DNA from 2 places in the Streptomyces sp. CNT360 genome. Region 1 is predicted to be linked to the other one. Evidence: riboswitches for the same ligand, from Rfam matches in the RefSeq annotation. Region 1 holds a riboswitch; the other holds the start of a gene.
The links. Region 1 has a riboswitch for cyclic di-AMP ahead of H297_RS0110010 (LysM peptidoglycan-binding domain-containing protein). Riboswitches for the same ligand answer to the same signal wherever they lie in the genome.
Positions count from the first base shown of each region.

Region 2: another riboswitch for cyclic di-AMP. It lies ahead of H297_RS0132490 (M23 family metallopeptidase); the one in region 1 lies ahead of H297_RS0110010 (LysM peptidoglycan-binding domain-containing protein).

Region 1 is NZ_AUKO01000003.1:604,651-612,206, forward strand. Features, by position in the region: gene H297_RS0110000 (hydroxyacid dehydrogenase) at 1-747, shown strand, start outside; gene H297_RS0110005 (DUF2264 domain-containing protein) at 744-2,705, shown strand; gene H297_RS0110010 (LysM peptidoglycan-binding domain-containing protein) at 2,779-3,600, opposite strand; cyclic di-AMP (ydaO/yuaA leader) riboswitch at 3,605-3,779, opposite strand; gene H297_RS35590 (MFS transporter) at 4,233-5,573, shown strand; gene H297_RS0110020 (hypothetical protein) at 5,652-5,891, opposite strand; gene map (type I methionyl aminopeptidase) at 5,955-6,812, shown strand; gene H297_RS0110030 (biliverdin-producing heme oxygenase) at 6,936-7,556, shown strand, end outside.
Region 2 is NZ_KE384247.1:134,039-141,594, reverse strand. Features, by position in the region: partial or broken gene H297_RS39795 (aldo/keto reductase) at 1-70, opposite strand, end outside; gene H297_RS0132490 (M23 family metallopeptidase) at 606-1,889, opposite strand; cyclic di-AMP (ydaO/yuaA leader) riboswitch at 1,904-2,065, opposite strand; gene H297_RS39790 (PP2C family protein-serine/threonine phosphatase) at 2,226-3,389, opposite strand; gene H297_RS0132480 (DUF4232 domain-containing protein) at 3,669-4,379, opposite strand; gene H297_RS44780 (serine/threonine protein kinase) at 4,759-6,864, opposite strand; gene H297_RS0132465 (RNA polymerase sigma factor) at 7,199-7,556, shown strand, end outside.

The DNA.
Region 1 (7,556 bases):
AAGGGCCACCTCACCGAGGAGTGCTGGGACCGCGGCATCGAGGTCTCCTCGGCCGCGGCGGCCAACGCGGCACCGGTGGCCGAGTACACGCTGGCCATGATCCTGCTGGCGAACAAGCGTGTCCTGCCCACCGCCCGCGCCTACCGCAAGCAGCGGACGCGCGAGGAGTGGCTCTTCCCCGACCCGACGCTGGGAAACCACCGGCGCACCGTCGGCATCCTGAGCGCCTCCCTCATCGGGCGCCGCGTCATCGAGCTGCTGCGCCCCTACGACCTGCGGGTGCTGCTGCACGACCCGTACGTCACCGAGGCGGAGGCCGCCGCGCTGGGCGCGGCCTGGACGGAGCTGCCCGAGCTGTTCGCCGCGTCCGACGTGGTGAGCGTGCACACGCCCCTGCTGCCGGAGACCCGGGGCCTGGTGAGCCGCGAACTGCTGGGCCTGCTGCGGGACGGAGCCACCCTCGTCAACACGGCGCGGGGCGCGGTCGTCGATCAGCAGGCCCTGACCGACGAGGCGCTGGCGGGGCGCCTCGGTGCGGTGCTGGACGTCACCGAGCCCGAGGTGCTGCCCGCCGGCCATCCGCTGTGGGACTGCGACAACGTGCTGCTCACCCCGCACCTGGCGGGCTCGCAGGGCAACGAGCTGGACCGGCTGGCCGAGCTGACCGTCTCCGAGGTGCACCGCTGGGCGGCGGGCGAGGGCTTCGCGCACGCGGTACCGCCCGAGCGGAAGGAGCTGCTGGCGTGACGGGGCCGCACGGGGCGGAGTTGCTGCGGTTGCCCGCGGAGGACCGCACGCTGAGCCCGTACACCGGGTACACCCGCACCCACTGGGAAGCGGTGGCCGACCTTCTGCTGCGGGCCGCCTGGCGGTGGGCCACCCCGCGGGGCGCGCTGCTGGACCTGCCGGGGCGGCCCTCGGTCTCCGGACCGCGCTCGGACGGTCTGGAGGGGTACGCCCGCACGTTCCTGGCCGCCGCGTTCCGTGTCGCGGGCGCCGAGGGCGCGGACCCGGAGCACCTGATGGAGCGGTACGCGGACGGGCTGCGGGCCGGCACCCGTACCCCGGGCCGCGACGACGCCGAGTCGTGGCCGCAGATCCTGGACCACACGGTCGCCGGGCAGCCGATGGTGGAGGCGGCCTCGGTGGCGCTGGCGCTGCGGCTGACCAAGCCGTGGCTGTGGGACCTGCTGGCGCCTGCGGACCAGGACCGGGCCGAGGCCTGGCTGCGCGGCGCCCTGCGGCACACCCCGGCGCCCAACAACTGGTACCTCTTCCCGCTCTCGGTGGCCGGGTTCCTCCAGGCCGCCGGGCGCGGTGACGCGGAGACGGCGGCGGCGATCGAGCGCGGGCTGAGGCTGCTGGAGAGCTGGTGGCGGGGCGAGGGCTGGTACGCGGACGGGGACGGGCGCGCCTTCGACCACTACAACGGCTGGGCCCTGCACCTCTACCCGCTGCTGCACGCCCGGCTCGCCCAGGACACCGCACTGACGGCGCGGTACGGGCCGCGGCTGCACGCACATCTTTCGAGCTTCGCGCTGTCGTTCGGCGGCGACGGAGCCCCGCTCCACTTCGGCCGCTCCCTGACGTACCGCTTCGCCGCGGGTGCCGCCGTCGGTCTCGGCGCACTGACCGGGCACACGCCGCTGTCCCCCGGGGTCTCCCGCCGCCTGCTGAGCGGCACGCTGCGCCACTTCCTGGACCGGGGCGCGCTCGATGCGGACGGCCTGCTCACCCGCGGCTGGTACGGCCCGCACGAGCCCACGGTCCAGCGCTACTCGGGACCGGCCTCCCCGTACTGGGCGTCGAAAGGTCTCCTCGCGCTGCTCGTACCGCCCGGCGATCCGCTGTGGACCGCACCGGAGGAGGCCGCACCGAGCGAGGGCCCCGACCGCGCCCTGGCGGTGGCCGCACCGGGCTTCCTCCTGCAGACGACCGGTAAAGACGGGCTCGTGCGGCTGCACAACCACGGCAGCGACGGCGTCCACGCGCACCAGGGCGAGGCGCACGAGGACGAGGACCCGCTGTACGCGCGGTTCGCGTACTCCACCCGTACCGGGCCGACCGCTCGCGGCAACCCGCCCGACAACCACCTGGCTCTGCGGCTGCCCTCCCGGCCGGGAGCGTGGAGCACCCGACGGCGCATCCACCCGCTCGGTGCCGGATCGGCGCCCGACGGCGGCTGGGGCTGGGCGGCCTCCTGGCACAGCCCCGTCTTCCCCGCGGGCGTACCGCGCCCGCCCGGACTGCGGGTGGAGAGCGTCACCGTGGTACGCGGCGCCTGGGAGGTGCGGGTGCACCGGGTGCTGGGCGCCCCGCCCGGTACGACGGTGCGGCTGACGGGCTGGGCGGCCGACGAGGCGACGGGCTCGGTGCTGGAACCGGCGCACGCCCTCACAAAGGTGGAGCCGCTGCGGGCCCCGTACGGCACGGCGTGCACGCGCTGGGTGCGGGTGCCGGCGCTGGTGGGCCAGGTGGGTCAGGTGGGCAAGGCGGGCAAGGTGGGCGAGGTGCACGGGGGTGACGCTCAGCTGTGCGTGGCCCTCGCCTCGCTGGGCGACGGCGCATCCCGTGCCCCGGCCCCCGAGGTCCGGGTCGCGGAGGACGTCGTCACGCTCGACTGGGGGCCGGAGGCCGGGGAGGGACGGCGGATACAGGTGCGGTTCGATCCGCCGGCGGCCGAGGCGGTGGGCGCCGAGGAATGAGCGCCGGGCCCCGCACACGCCGGCTGCCCGCCACCCCCGGGGGGAAGGTGGCGGGCAGCCGGGGCTTCAAGGATCAGTACGGGCCGTTGACGTTGTCGATGGAGCCGTACTGGTCGGCCGCGTAGTTGCAGGCGGCCACGATGTTGGCGACCGGGTCGCGCAGGTCGTTCGCGGTACCCGCGACGTGGAAGGAGTCGAAGGTCGGCTGGATGACCTGGAGCAGACCGATCGAGGGCGTGCCGTTCTGGGCGTTGACGTCCCAGTCGTTGGAGATGTCCGGGTCACCACCGGACTCCCGCATGATGTTGCGGTGGATGCCCTCGTAGCTGCCGGGGATGCCGTGCTCCTTCATCACACCCAGCGCCTCGTTGATCCAGCCGTCCAGGTTGTCCGACTGGGTGGTCTGCACTCCACCGGAGCGCTCGACGGAGGTCTGGCCGGCTTCCTGCGGCTTCTCGCCCTGGCCCCCCTGGTTCCCCTGGTCCTCCTTGGCGCCCTCGGGCGCCTCGGCGGAGCCGGAGGGCAGGGTCAGCTTCTGACCCGGCAGGATCAGGTTCGCGTCGCCGCCGACGGCCTTCCGGTTGGCGTGGTAGACGGCCTTCCAGCCGCCGTCGACATCGTGGTCGGTGGCGATGCGGTACAGGGTGTCGCCGCTCTCGACGGTGTACGACTTCGAGTCGTCGGCCTTCCGCTCGCTCTTCTCCTGCTTCTCCTGGTGGACAGCGGCAGGCGCCTTCGCGTGCGCCGCGGCGGGGGCCGGGGCAGCGTGCGCGCTGCCCGCGGTGAGCAGCGGAGCGGCGATTCCGGCACCGCCGGCTGCGATCACCAGAGAAATACGGGAAAGGCGACGGGAATTGAACGGATTACGCGCGCGGCCCTGAAGGTCACGGAACATGGGGGAATCCTCTCCTGACGCCTACGAGGTGAGCTGTCGGGTTCGGGCTGGAGTTGCCCGGCCATATCCCCGCGCTGAACGGCGTGGTGATACGGCTTCACCCCGAGCCGGACCGCGATGTGCGGCACGGCACTTACCTGGGTCCCCCGCTCCTGCCGAATGGTCGGTGTCTGGTCTGCATTCCACTGGCCCGGGCGGCAGGATTCGGCGTCCCGGTAGTGGATCTCCCGACGGCCGTGGGTGTCGGAAGCGAGGACACGGAAACACAGCGAATTCGTTCGGGACAAGGCGAGGAAGGGGAATTACTAAAAAGCCTAGTATTTGATCAACGAATTCTTCGACGCTGCGCTGTGGATCATTTTCTCAGCGTGAAATCGCCGCGCCGGGACTTTTTCCCGAAGGGGCCCTGGCCGCCGGGGATTTGGCGCTCTTTCCACGGATGACGGCGTGCGGCGCGAGGGGCCCGTGTGATTCCGGCCACGAAGGTCCCAGAAACCGGCCCAAATCACCCATACCGAACCATCACGCCTCTTGACACGACAAGTTGGGCGATGAGTTGACGAGCCGACCGGCCTCGCAACTCGGCGAAAAGCAGTTGCCGCCCCGGGCCGCGGCGAGAAGGATGCCGCCCCGTGCTTCCGGACCTGACCCCGTGGCGCTCGTCACGAGACTTCCGCACACTGTGGACAGCGGGCCTCGTCACGAGCTTCGGCAGCTTCCTCACGTTCGTCGCCCTGCCGCTCCAGCTCAAGGAGCTGACGGACTCCGCGCCGGCGGTGGGTGCGCTGGGCGCGGTCGAGCTGGTGCCGCTGCTCGTGTTCGGACTGTACGGCGGCGCGCTCGCCGACGCCCTCGACAAGCGCACGCTGATCCTCACCAGTGAGGCGGCGCTCGGACTGGTCACCCTCGGCCTGCTGCCCAACAGCCTGCTGCCGCATCCGATGGTGTGGCCGCTGTACGCGGCGGCCGCGCTGTCCAGCGCGCTGACCGGCCTCCAGCGGCCTGCCCTGGACGCGCTCGTACCGCGGATCGTCGCCCACTCCCAGTTGAGCGCCGCCGCCGCGCTCAACTCGCTGCGCCGGCAGCTCGGCGGGGTGGCCGGGCCCGCGCTCGCCGGCCTCCTGATCGCCACCGCGGGCCTGCAACCGGCGTACGCGCTCGACCTGGCCACCTTCGCCCTCTCGTTCGTGCTGGGACTCCGGCTGGCGCCCGCGCCGCCCGGGCACGACGCCGTCGCACCCTCGCTGCGCGGCATCGGGGAGGGCGCCCGCTACGCGTGGAGCCGCAAGGAACTGCTGGGGACCTACCTGGTGGATGTCGTCGCGATGCTGTTCGCCTTCCCCCTCGCGCTCTTCCCCTTCCTGGCCGACCAGTTGGACGCCGCATGGGCGCTCGGGTTGATGTACGCGGCGCTGCCGTTCGGCTCGCTGCTGGTCGGCGCGACCAGCAGATGGGCGGCACGGGTCCACCGGCACGGGCTCGCGGTGGCGCTGGCCGCAGCGGGCTGGGGCGCCGCCATGACAGTGGCGGGACTGGTGCGGAACGTGTGGCTGGTGCTGCTGTTCCTGACGCTCTCCGGCGCCTTCGACATGGTCAGCGGACTCTTCCGCACCACCATGTGGAACCAGAGCGTTCCCGACGAGCTGCGCGGCAGGCTCGCCAAGATCGAACTGCTCTCCTTCTCCGCCGGGCCGCAACTGGGCCAGGTCCGCTCGGGCGCCGTGGCCTCCCTCACCTCCGTACGGACCTCGGTGTGGTCGGGCGGGCTGGCCTGCGTGGCCGGCGTGGCGCTGCTCGCCGCCGCGCTGCCGAAGCTGCTGGCCTACGACGCCCGCACCAGCGCCCACGCCCGCGCCGTACGGACGGCCCGGGAGGCACCCTTGGAGACCGATCCGGAGGAACGGGGGACGGCCCCGGAGGAAAAGGTTGCCCGGGAAGGGGAGACGCCGGTGCTCGGACCGGACACGGCATGAGGTGCCCGACGGTCCGCATCCCGGGGATCAGCCGTCGCCCGGCACCCCGGGCGGCGGCTGAGGCCCGGAGCCCGGGGATCAGCCGCCGCCCGGACCGGCGCCCGCGTCCGGGCCCCGGTCACGCCAGCGCGGGTCGCTCTCCCACTCCGAGGTGCGCTCCCGCGCCCGCTCCAGCGCCTGCTCGGCCTCCGCACGGCTGGCGTAGGGACCCATCCGGTTCTTGCCCGGCGACTGGGGACCCTCCTCGACCGTGCCGGTCTCCACGTTGAAGAACCACTCGCCGGGCCTGCCGACCGTCTTCCTCTTGAACAGAGCCATGACTCCATCCTCGCGCACGAGAGGGCCCCGACCGGGTGGACAGGCCCGATTAGACTCGCGGACATGTCTGGCCAGTCACTCCTCGAACCCGGCACCCTCTCTCCGCCCCGCAGCGTGCCCGCGTCGATCCCCCGCCCCGAGTACGTCGGCAAGCCCGCGCCCACCCCCTACGAGGGGCCCGAGGTGCAGGACGCCGAGACGCTGGAGAAGATGCGCGTCGCCGGCCGGATCGCCGCCCGCGCCATGGAGGAGGCCGCCCGGCACATCGCCCCCGGCGTCACCACCGACAAGCTGGACGAGGTGGCGCACCAGTACATGACCGACCACGGTGCCTACCCCTCCACGCTGGGCTACCGTTCCTTCCCCAAGTCGCTGTGCACCTCCGTCAACGAGGTGATCTGCCACGGCATCCCCGACTCCACCGTGCTGCGCGACGGCGACATCGTGAACCTGGACGTCACGGCGTACATCGGCGGCGTCCACGGCGACAACAACGCCACCTACCTGTGCGGGGAGGTGGACGAGGAGTCGCGGCTGCTGGTGGAGCGCACCCGTGAGTCGCTGAGCCGCGCCATCAAGGCCGTCAAGCCGGGCCGGCAGCTCAACGTCATCGGCCGCGTCATCGAGTCGTACGCCAAGCGGTTCGGCTACGGCGTCGTCCGCGACTTCACCGGTCACGGCATCAACACCTCCTTCCACTCCGGGCTGATCGTCCCGCACTACGACGACCCCCGCGCGACGACGGTCATGCGCCCGGGCATGACCTTCACCATCGAGCCGATGCTGACGCTGGGCACCCACGAGTGGGACATGTGGGAGGACGGCTGGACGGTCGTCACCAAGGACCGCAAACGCACCGCGCAGTTCGAGCACACCCTGGTCGTGACGGAAACCGGAGTGGAGATCCTGACGCTTCCGTAGGGCCTCGGCGGGGTACGGGTTTTCCGACAGGGCGTCGGCAACTGCTTGACTTAGGTAAGCCTAAGTAGCAGGATCACTCCCTGTCGGACCTGTACGCCACCGTCGTCCACCCGGGAGCCAGCCGTGCCCTTCGCCGCCTCGCCCGCCCCGTCCCCGACGGCCTTCTCCGCACGCCTGCGCACCGCCACCCAGGCCCAGCACGCCGAGGCCAACTCCGCCTTCATGAGCGAGATGCTCGACGGGCGGCTCGGCGTGGCGGCCTACACCCGGTACACCGAGCAGCTCTGGTTCGTCTACCGCGCGCTGGAGGACGCCGCCGACGCCCTCGCCGACGACCCGGTGGCCGGCCCCTTCCTCCACGGCGGACTCCTGCGGATGCCCGCGCTGGAAGCCGACCTCTCCCATCTGCACGCCGCCGACCCCGACTGGCGCGAGACGGTGACCCCGCTGCCGACCACCGCCGCCTACGCCGACCGCATCGCGCAGGTCGCCCACGCGTGGCCCGGCGGCTACGTCGCCCACCACTACACCCGCTACCTCGGTGACCTCTCCGGCGGGCAGGTCATCCGCGACACCGCGGAGAAGAGGTGGGGCTTCGCCCGCAAGGGCGACGGCGTCCGCTTCTACGTCTTCGACGCCATCTCCAACCCGGCCGCCTTCAAGCGTGCATACCGCGCACTGCTGGACGCGCTGCCCTGCGACGAGTTGGAGAAGCAGCGCATCGTCGACGAGTGCAGGCGCGCC
Region 2 (7,556 bases), on a different contig from region 1:
AGCCGACTACATTCCCGCCGAGCGCGAGCGGCGAGACGGAGAGCTGACCGGTCTTCTTACCGGCGTTCATCTGCGTGCTGCGACGTCGGCGCGTGTCCGACCCGGGAAGAGCTCCGCTTCGACGGCAGGGCAGTGAGCCGTCCCGTCGACGGTGAGTCACTTCGGCGGCAGCAGCCAGCAGCGGCTCCCATCGAGAGCGGCCTGCTTCCAGTGGACCACTCCGCCGACGGTCTGCCGCCCTGCCGGCGGTGTGGTCGGCGGTACGCCGCCCGTCGGAGCGGCCCGTCAGGAGTGCCGACCCGATTCGGGTGCCGAGCCCGTCGGGGGTACCGATCCGGTGGAGGGTGCCGACCCCGGCGGAGGTGCCGAGCTCCCCGGGAGCACCCACCCGGTTGAGGAGTGCCGACCCCGCCGGGGGTACCGGCCTCGTCGGAGGTACCAACCCCGTCGGAGATGCCGAGCCCCTCGGGAGGCACCAGCCCCATCGCAGGTGCCGAACCCCTCGGGGGTGCCGGTCCCGTCGGGGCGGGAGCGCCCCCGTCGGGATACCGGCCTCGTCGGTGGGCGCCTCCGACGAGGGCACGTGGGAAGCCGGTGACGTCGGTTCAGACGTGTACGCCCTTGTCGCGGAGCCACGGCAGCGGGTCGACGGGGGTGCTGCCGTCGGGGCGGACCTCGACGTGCAGGTGCGGGCCCGTGGAGTTGCCGGTGGAGCCGACGCGGCCGATGACGTCGCCGGTGCTCACCTTGTCGCCCGCGGACTTGGTCATGGACGACAGGTGGCAGAACCACAGTTGCGTACCGTCGTCCAGCTTCAGCACGACGCGGTAGCCGTAGGAGCCGGCCCAGCCGGCCTGCTGGACGGTGCCGGTGTGGATCGCCTTGACGGGGGTGCCGTTGGGGGCGGCGAAGTCCTGGCCGGTGTGGTCGCTCTGCCACCGGCCGCCGGACTGGCCGAAGCCCGCGCTGAGCTGGTACGAGGCGAGCGGTGCCGTGTAGCCGCGGGCGCGCTCGGCGCGGCGTTCGGCCGCCTTGCGCTTCTCCGCCTCCGCGGCCTCGGCGGCCTCGCGCTGGCGTTCGGCGTGCGCCTCGGCCCGGGCCCTTTCCTCGGCCGCCGCCCGCTTCGCGGCCTGCGCGGCTGCGCTGCTCGCGGCCTCGCGGGCCGCCTCCTCGCGGGCCTGCGCGTCCGCCGCGGAGCGGTGCCGGTCGGCCTGCGCGAGGATGCGGGCCCGCAACGCCTCCCCCGCGTCGGCCGATCCGTCGGCGGCCGGGGAGGCGTCGGTTGCGGATGTGCCGTCCACCGAGTCGGAGCCGTCGGCGGTGTCGGAGCTGTCGGAGCCGTCGGCGAAGAAGCCGCCGACGCCGGGGAGGTCCTCGGCGTCGAGGTCGGGAAGGTCCGAAAGCTGGTCGGCCAGGCCGCGGGCGGTGTCGGTGGCGGAGTCCAGGTCCGGGACGGAGACGGCGCCGGGATCCTTGTCGTGTGCCGTCGCCATGCCGCCCGCGCCGACGGCGGCGATCATGCCGACGCCCAGTACGGCACCGCCGCGCGCCACGCCGCCGGTCCGCTGCCGGGCGACCCGGTGCTTGCCCCGCAGCGGGCGGGTGGCCTCGTCCTCGGAGGGGTTCCACTCCTCCCAGGGCGCTCCCTCATGGGCCGGCTCGCCCCCGGGGATGCGGGGCGGCACGTCCGTACGGACCGTCGCCGCGTTCACGGGGGCCACCGCACGCGCCGGGGCGGCGGGCGTGTGCGAGGGGGCCGGAGCTGGAGCGGGGGCGCCGGCGCCGGGGTGCGGGGAACCGACACCGGGGTACTGCGGGGAGCCGACGCTGGGGAACTGCGGGTCGTACCCGACGACCTCGGGGGCAGTGCCCTGGGACCTGGACGCCACGGCGGGGCGCTCTCCTTTCCTTCCTTCTCGCCTACCGGGTTAGCTGACGGGTTCGGAGCAGGAAGGTCTCCTACGGGCACCCTCGTGCGGGGGCGCCCGATTCACCCCGTCCTCCCCGTCATGCTGACGAGAAGGGGTGGTTCCCCGGTTCCCACGGTGCTGGGCCAGTGAGTCGGTGGTCTCGGCTGGTGCTCCGTATGCGGGATTCGGCGACGGTGCACGGTGCCGCCTTCCGTGGCGGCAGTGACGACCGTGCCCATCGTGCTGTGTTATCGGACGGTAATAGAACAGCACCCGTGTTTCCAAGCCGTTCCGCACAATTGCCCTGCCCCGGAGTCAAGGACGTCGGGGCAGCGACGGTGGCCGGACGGACTCGTGGGCGACGGCCAGCAGCGCCATGTCGTCGACCTGCTCGCCCCCGGTGTGGTCGGCGACGTCGATGAGGACCGTCTCCAACAGCTCCTCGGGGTGTGCGAAGTAGCTGCGGGACAGGCGTGCGGCCGGGTCGTAGAAGACCCTGTCGGCGTTGCGGGCCTCGGAGAGCCCGTCGGTGTACAGGAGGAGCTGTGCGCCGGGTGGGAAGGGCACCTCGTCGGTCTCGTCGGGCCACACCCCCAGCTCCGTCATGCCGAGCGGGAGCGCCGGTTCGGTCGGCTCCAGGAGGGTCGTGCGGCCCCGGTGGAGCAGGACGGGGCCGGGGTGGCCGCGGTTGACGATCCGCACCACGCAGTGGTCCTGACGCAGGGGGATCTCGGCCAGCACCGCTGTCGTGAAGCCCTCGAAGCGTGCTGTACCGAGTTGGCGGCGGCCCTCGCGCTGGAGGGCCCGGTCGAGGCGCCCGGCGACGCCGGAGAGGCTCTCCTCCTGCTCCGCGGCCTCACGGAAGGCGCCCACCACGATGACGACGGCCTCGACGGCGCCGAGACCTTTGCCGCGTACGTCACCGATGAGCAGCCGTACGCCGTACGGGGTCTCCTCCACGGCGTAGAAGTCCCCGCCGACGCGGGTGCCGGCCTGTGCCGCGCGGTACCGGGTCGCGATGGCGAAGTCGGCCACCCGGGTGGGCGGGGTGGGAAGGACCGCGAGCTGCACCGCCTCGGCGACGACCCGCGCCGAGGCCAGCTGTTCGTCGCTGCGCCGCAGCACGTAGTTGACGCCGACGGCGAGCACGGCGACGGTGCCGATGGTGACGGAGCGGGCCTGCGGTTCGATGTCGGGGCCGGTCGCGTCGTGCAGCCAGGTGATCAGCACGACGGCGCCGAAGGAGGCGATACCGGTGGCGACGGTCCCGCGGAGCGACAGCAGGGCGGCGGCGGCCAGCGGTGCGGCCGCGAACGGGGCGGAGACGGTGACGTTCGGCGGGGTCGCCAGTTCCAGGACCAGGCCGAGGACGAGCAGCGCGCCGGGGAGCGCCCTGGCCAGGCTCCGCAGCCGCCCCACGCTGTCCTCGTACCCGTCGGCCGGCTCCGTCCCGGCCACGTCCTCCCAGCTCTTGCGCACGCTTTCAATCTGACCCGTTCCGCGCCGCCGGGCACCCGGGGGTGGTCGGTCCGGGTGGCGGCGGCAGGAGCGCGCGCGAGGACGGCGCGGAGCGCGGGCGCGCAGGAGGCGGCGTCCGGCACCCTCCCGCGGAGCCGGACGCCGCCGATCGGGCCCGGGAACCCGCCGCTCCCTCCTCTCGCTCCTGGCCCGGGGAGCACGCGCTGTGGTCAGCAAGGCGTGCCTCCGCGGAGCGGGGGTGGGGCGGCGCCGGGTTCCCGGCCGCCCGTCAGGGGCCGCTCAGCCGCCGGTGCCCGGGGCGAGCGGACCGATCTTGGGGACGGAGGCCGTGCCCGTCCTGGTCACCTTGCCGCCCGACCACGGGGCGGTGAGAGAAGCCTTCTCGTCGGGCGGGGTGACCTTCGCCGCGGACGGCGTCACCGTCGGCACGTCGGTCATCTCCGGGTTGGTGAACGAGAGCGGGGCCCAGGCGCTCTTGCCCGGAGCCAGTGTGACCGTGCGCACCTCGTCGCCGGTCCGGTGCGGGTCGAAGGAGACCTGCTCCCCCGCTCCGTCGACGAACTCCATCCCCGGGTAGCCCCGCACCGTGCAGGTGGAGCCCGACTTGTTGGTGAACACGAGAGCGAAGTTCTCCTGCCCCGCGCCCGGGTGGTTCTTGCCGAACGAGGCCCGCAGGTCCCCGGTGTGGCAGCGGCTGCCGGAACCCGGACCGGAGGCGCTGCCCGCGCCGTCGTCCCCGTCGGACGCGGAGCCGGACGAGGGGGCGGAGGATTTCTTGGAGCCGGAGTCGCCGCCCTGCGAACCGTCCCCGTCGCTCTTGCCCTCGTCCCCCTTGTCGCTGCCCTTGGACGAGTCCGAGCCGCCGGTCGCCGGTGCCGCCTCGCCGCTGACCTTGTGGGGTGCCGAAGCGTCCGAGTCCTTGTCGCCGCAGCCCGTCACCATCGCCCCCGCGGCCAGCACCGCCGTCGCGGCCGCGGCGACACGCGCCACCCTCGTGCGGCCCGGACGGCGCCCGGCGGACCCCCTCACAAGGCCCGCGCCCGCCGTCCACCCCCGCGTCCTCCCGGTCGTCTGACAGGTCTTCCCGGTTGTCGCATCCTGGCGCTGTGTCATGGCTGCGGTCACTCCCGTCTTCCTGTCGCAGTGCTCCGGCACGCCTGCGGGGTGTCGCGTCCGGCCCTCACCAGCCCGCACCCCGCGATTCTGCGCCGTCACAGGGTTGGATGGCCGTCCCCGCGAAAAGGTTCACGCTCGCGGGGAACTTTTTTCCGGCCTGTCCGCGACGGGGCGCCCCGCCCCCGTGCTGCCCCCGTGGCGCGACCGCCGTGAGGCGCCGGTCCGCCACCGCGATGCGGGAGAACGCCGCAGGTCAGTGGCCCGAGGCCGCCGCCACCCGCAGGCTGCCCACCACCTGGTCCGTCCGTGACTTGCAGTCCTCGTCGCACCGGATCTGGACGTACACCGGCGGCAGCCCCTTCTGCTGGGGGGTCAGGCTGATCTCCTCCAGCGAGTACCCGCGCTGCTCGCACGACGACCACGTGCGGACGCGCCCCTTCCAGTCCCCCTGCTCGACGGTGCGGGCTTCCCCCGCCTGGCAGCCGCCCCGGTGCTCGACGGCACCGACCTTCTCCTCCAGCACGGCGCCGCGGGTGTCCTCACCTGCGAGGCCGACGAAGACGCCGCTGATCCGCGAGGTGAGATCGGGCCAGCGCTTGATGTCCCCGGCGACCAGCAGGGCGGGGGCCTTGTCGGCCGGCAGGCCCATGGACGACGGTTTCCAGCCGTTTCCGGTCTTCTCCTTCGCCCAGGAAGCCGGCACCCGCACGCTGATCCGGCCGCTGGCGTCGGACACCTGCGCGGTGCTCCGCCTCGGCTGTTTGACGTCGTCGGGCAGCAGCCGCAGCGTCCCCGCGGCGGCGCCCACGAGCACGAGCCCGACGACGAGAGCCAGCAGGCCCCGCTTGCGCCGCCGCGGAGGCGTCCCCGCCGGTTCCCCGCCGGACGGGGGCCCGACGACACCGGAGAGCTGACCGGCCCCGGCCGTATCCGTGGGCCGACCGGCCCCGGCGAAGGACTGCCCGGCGTCCGCGGAGTGCTCCGCGAACGCGGCCCGGTCGGCTGCCGAGGCCTGAGCGGGCACCCCGGGCGGGTTCGCGACCGTGGACGCCTCGCTCCCGGCCCGCGAGGGCGCCTGGGTGGCGAACTGCCCGGCCACGGACGCGGGCGCGCCTGTCGCGGAGGCGGGCGCTGCCGCCGTGCCCCCTGACGAGGGCGTACGGCCCAACGGCAGCGTGCTGCCGGAAGGCGCCGTCCCCTCCGCGGACGCCGCCCCGCCAGAGGGCGCGCCGACGTCCGGGGGCACCCCGGTGCCGGGGGGCACCCCGAGCCCGGACGACGAGGCCGACGAGGCCAGGGAGGACGGCCCGGCGGGGGAGCTCTCGGCCTCCGGCGGCCCGGCGGCACCCGGAACCGCCGGGGGCGCCCCGCTCGACGGCACAGCCGCCGACGGGGTGGCTGCCTCCCCGGGGGACCCCGCGGCGGAGGCGTCCGGCTGCCCGGCCGCGGAGCCCCTGCTCCGCGCCCACGAGGGGCCCCCGGGCATCCACGAGGTGTTGTCGGGCCACGCGGAGCCGCCGGCCGGGGGCTCCCAGGGCGGGGCCTCGGCCTCGTACGCGGGGGCGCTCTCCGCGAGGCGGTCCAGCTCCTCCGCGAAGGAGACGGCCGTGGGCCAGCGGCGGTCGCGGTCGGGCTCCATGGCACGGGCGACGGCCTCTTCCAGGCCGGGCGGCAGCCCGGGGCGCAGCCTGCCCAGCGGCGGCACCCGCCCCGGAGACCCGGGAACGGTGCCCGTCACCAGGTGGTGGAGGACGGCTCCCAGGCTGTAGACGTCGGCGCGGGCGTCGATGCCCTCGAACGGCTCGGCCTGCTCGGGCGCCATGTATCCGACGGACCCCGCGACCACCGTCAGCCCCGACGCCTGCGCGAGGTTCTTGGCCAGGCCCAGGTCGGCGACCAGCACCCGCTCCCGGTGGCCCTGCGAGCCGCCGCTGGCCAGCAGGACGTTGGAGGGCTTGATGTCGCGGTGCGCGATGCCGACCTCGTGCAGGGACCGCACGCCGCGGGCGGCCTCGGCGGTCAGGCGCAGCGCCTCGGTCACCGCCAGCGGTCCGGCGGCCAGCCGGTCGGCGACCGTACCGCGGTCCGCGTACTCCATGACGAAGTACGGGCGTTCGTCGTCGAGCTCCCCCACGTCGAAGACCTGCACCACGCCGCCGGAGGACGCCTTGCGCAGCAGCCGCGCCTCCGCGAGGAAGCGGTCGCGGATGTCCATGCGGGTGGCCCAGTTCTCGGACATCACCTTGACCGCGACAGGGGCCTCCAACCGGTCGTCGTGCGCGAGCCAGACGACGGCGAAGGCTCCGGCTCCCAGGCGCTTGTCGACCCGGTAGCGGCCGAACTGATCAGGTGAGGGCATGCTCTTATGATGCCTGGCCTTATGATGCGTGGGTGTATCGACCGGCTTCTGCAGACGCCGTGAACCAGCCCGGCGACCCCCGCGAACCGGCCACTGGGGCCGATTCCTCGGGGCTCGTAGCGCCACAGACCGACGCCCTCCCCGCCGAAGGGCCCGATGCGGACGTGCCAGAAGGTCACACCTCTCTCACACAATCTTCCCGATTCCCGCAGAAGCCCGGAAACCGCACAGAACGCGCGCCTCACTGTCCCTCGCGCGTTCGTCCGTCCCCTTCCCCTCACTCGGCGGCACGCCCGGAAACCGTCCACATACGAACACGATCGGTGCGGAAGCCATCAATACCGAACCCCTCAATACCGAAGCCTCTGACCCGGAAGCCCTCGCCGTCCGCGCGGCGAACGGCGACAGCGCGGCCCTCGACGCGCTGCTTCGCGCCATCCGTCCCGACGTCGTCCGCCGCTGCGGCCGCTTCCTCCTCTACCGGGAGGACGCCGAGGAGGCGGCGCAGGACGTACTGCTTCAGGTCGCACGGAACATCCAGCGTTTCGAGGGCCGCAGCCGTTTCAGCACCTGGCTGCACACCGTGGTCGCCAACTGCTCGCGGCAGAAGTACCGGGAGCTGAAGCGGCGCGCGGTCGAGCAGCCCGCGCACGCGGACGAGGCAGGTGCCCCCGAGCGCCGCCCGGACCCGC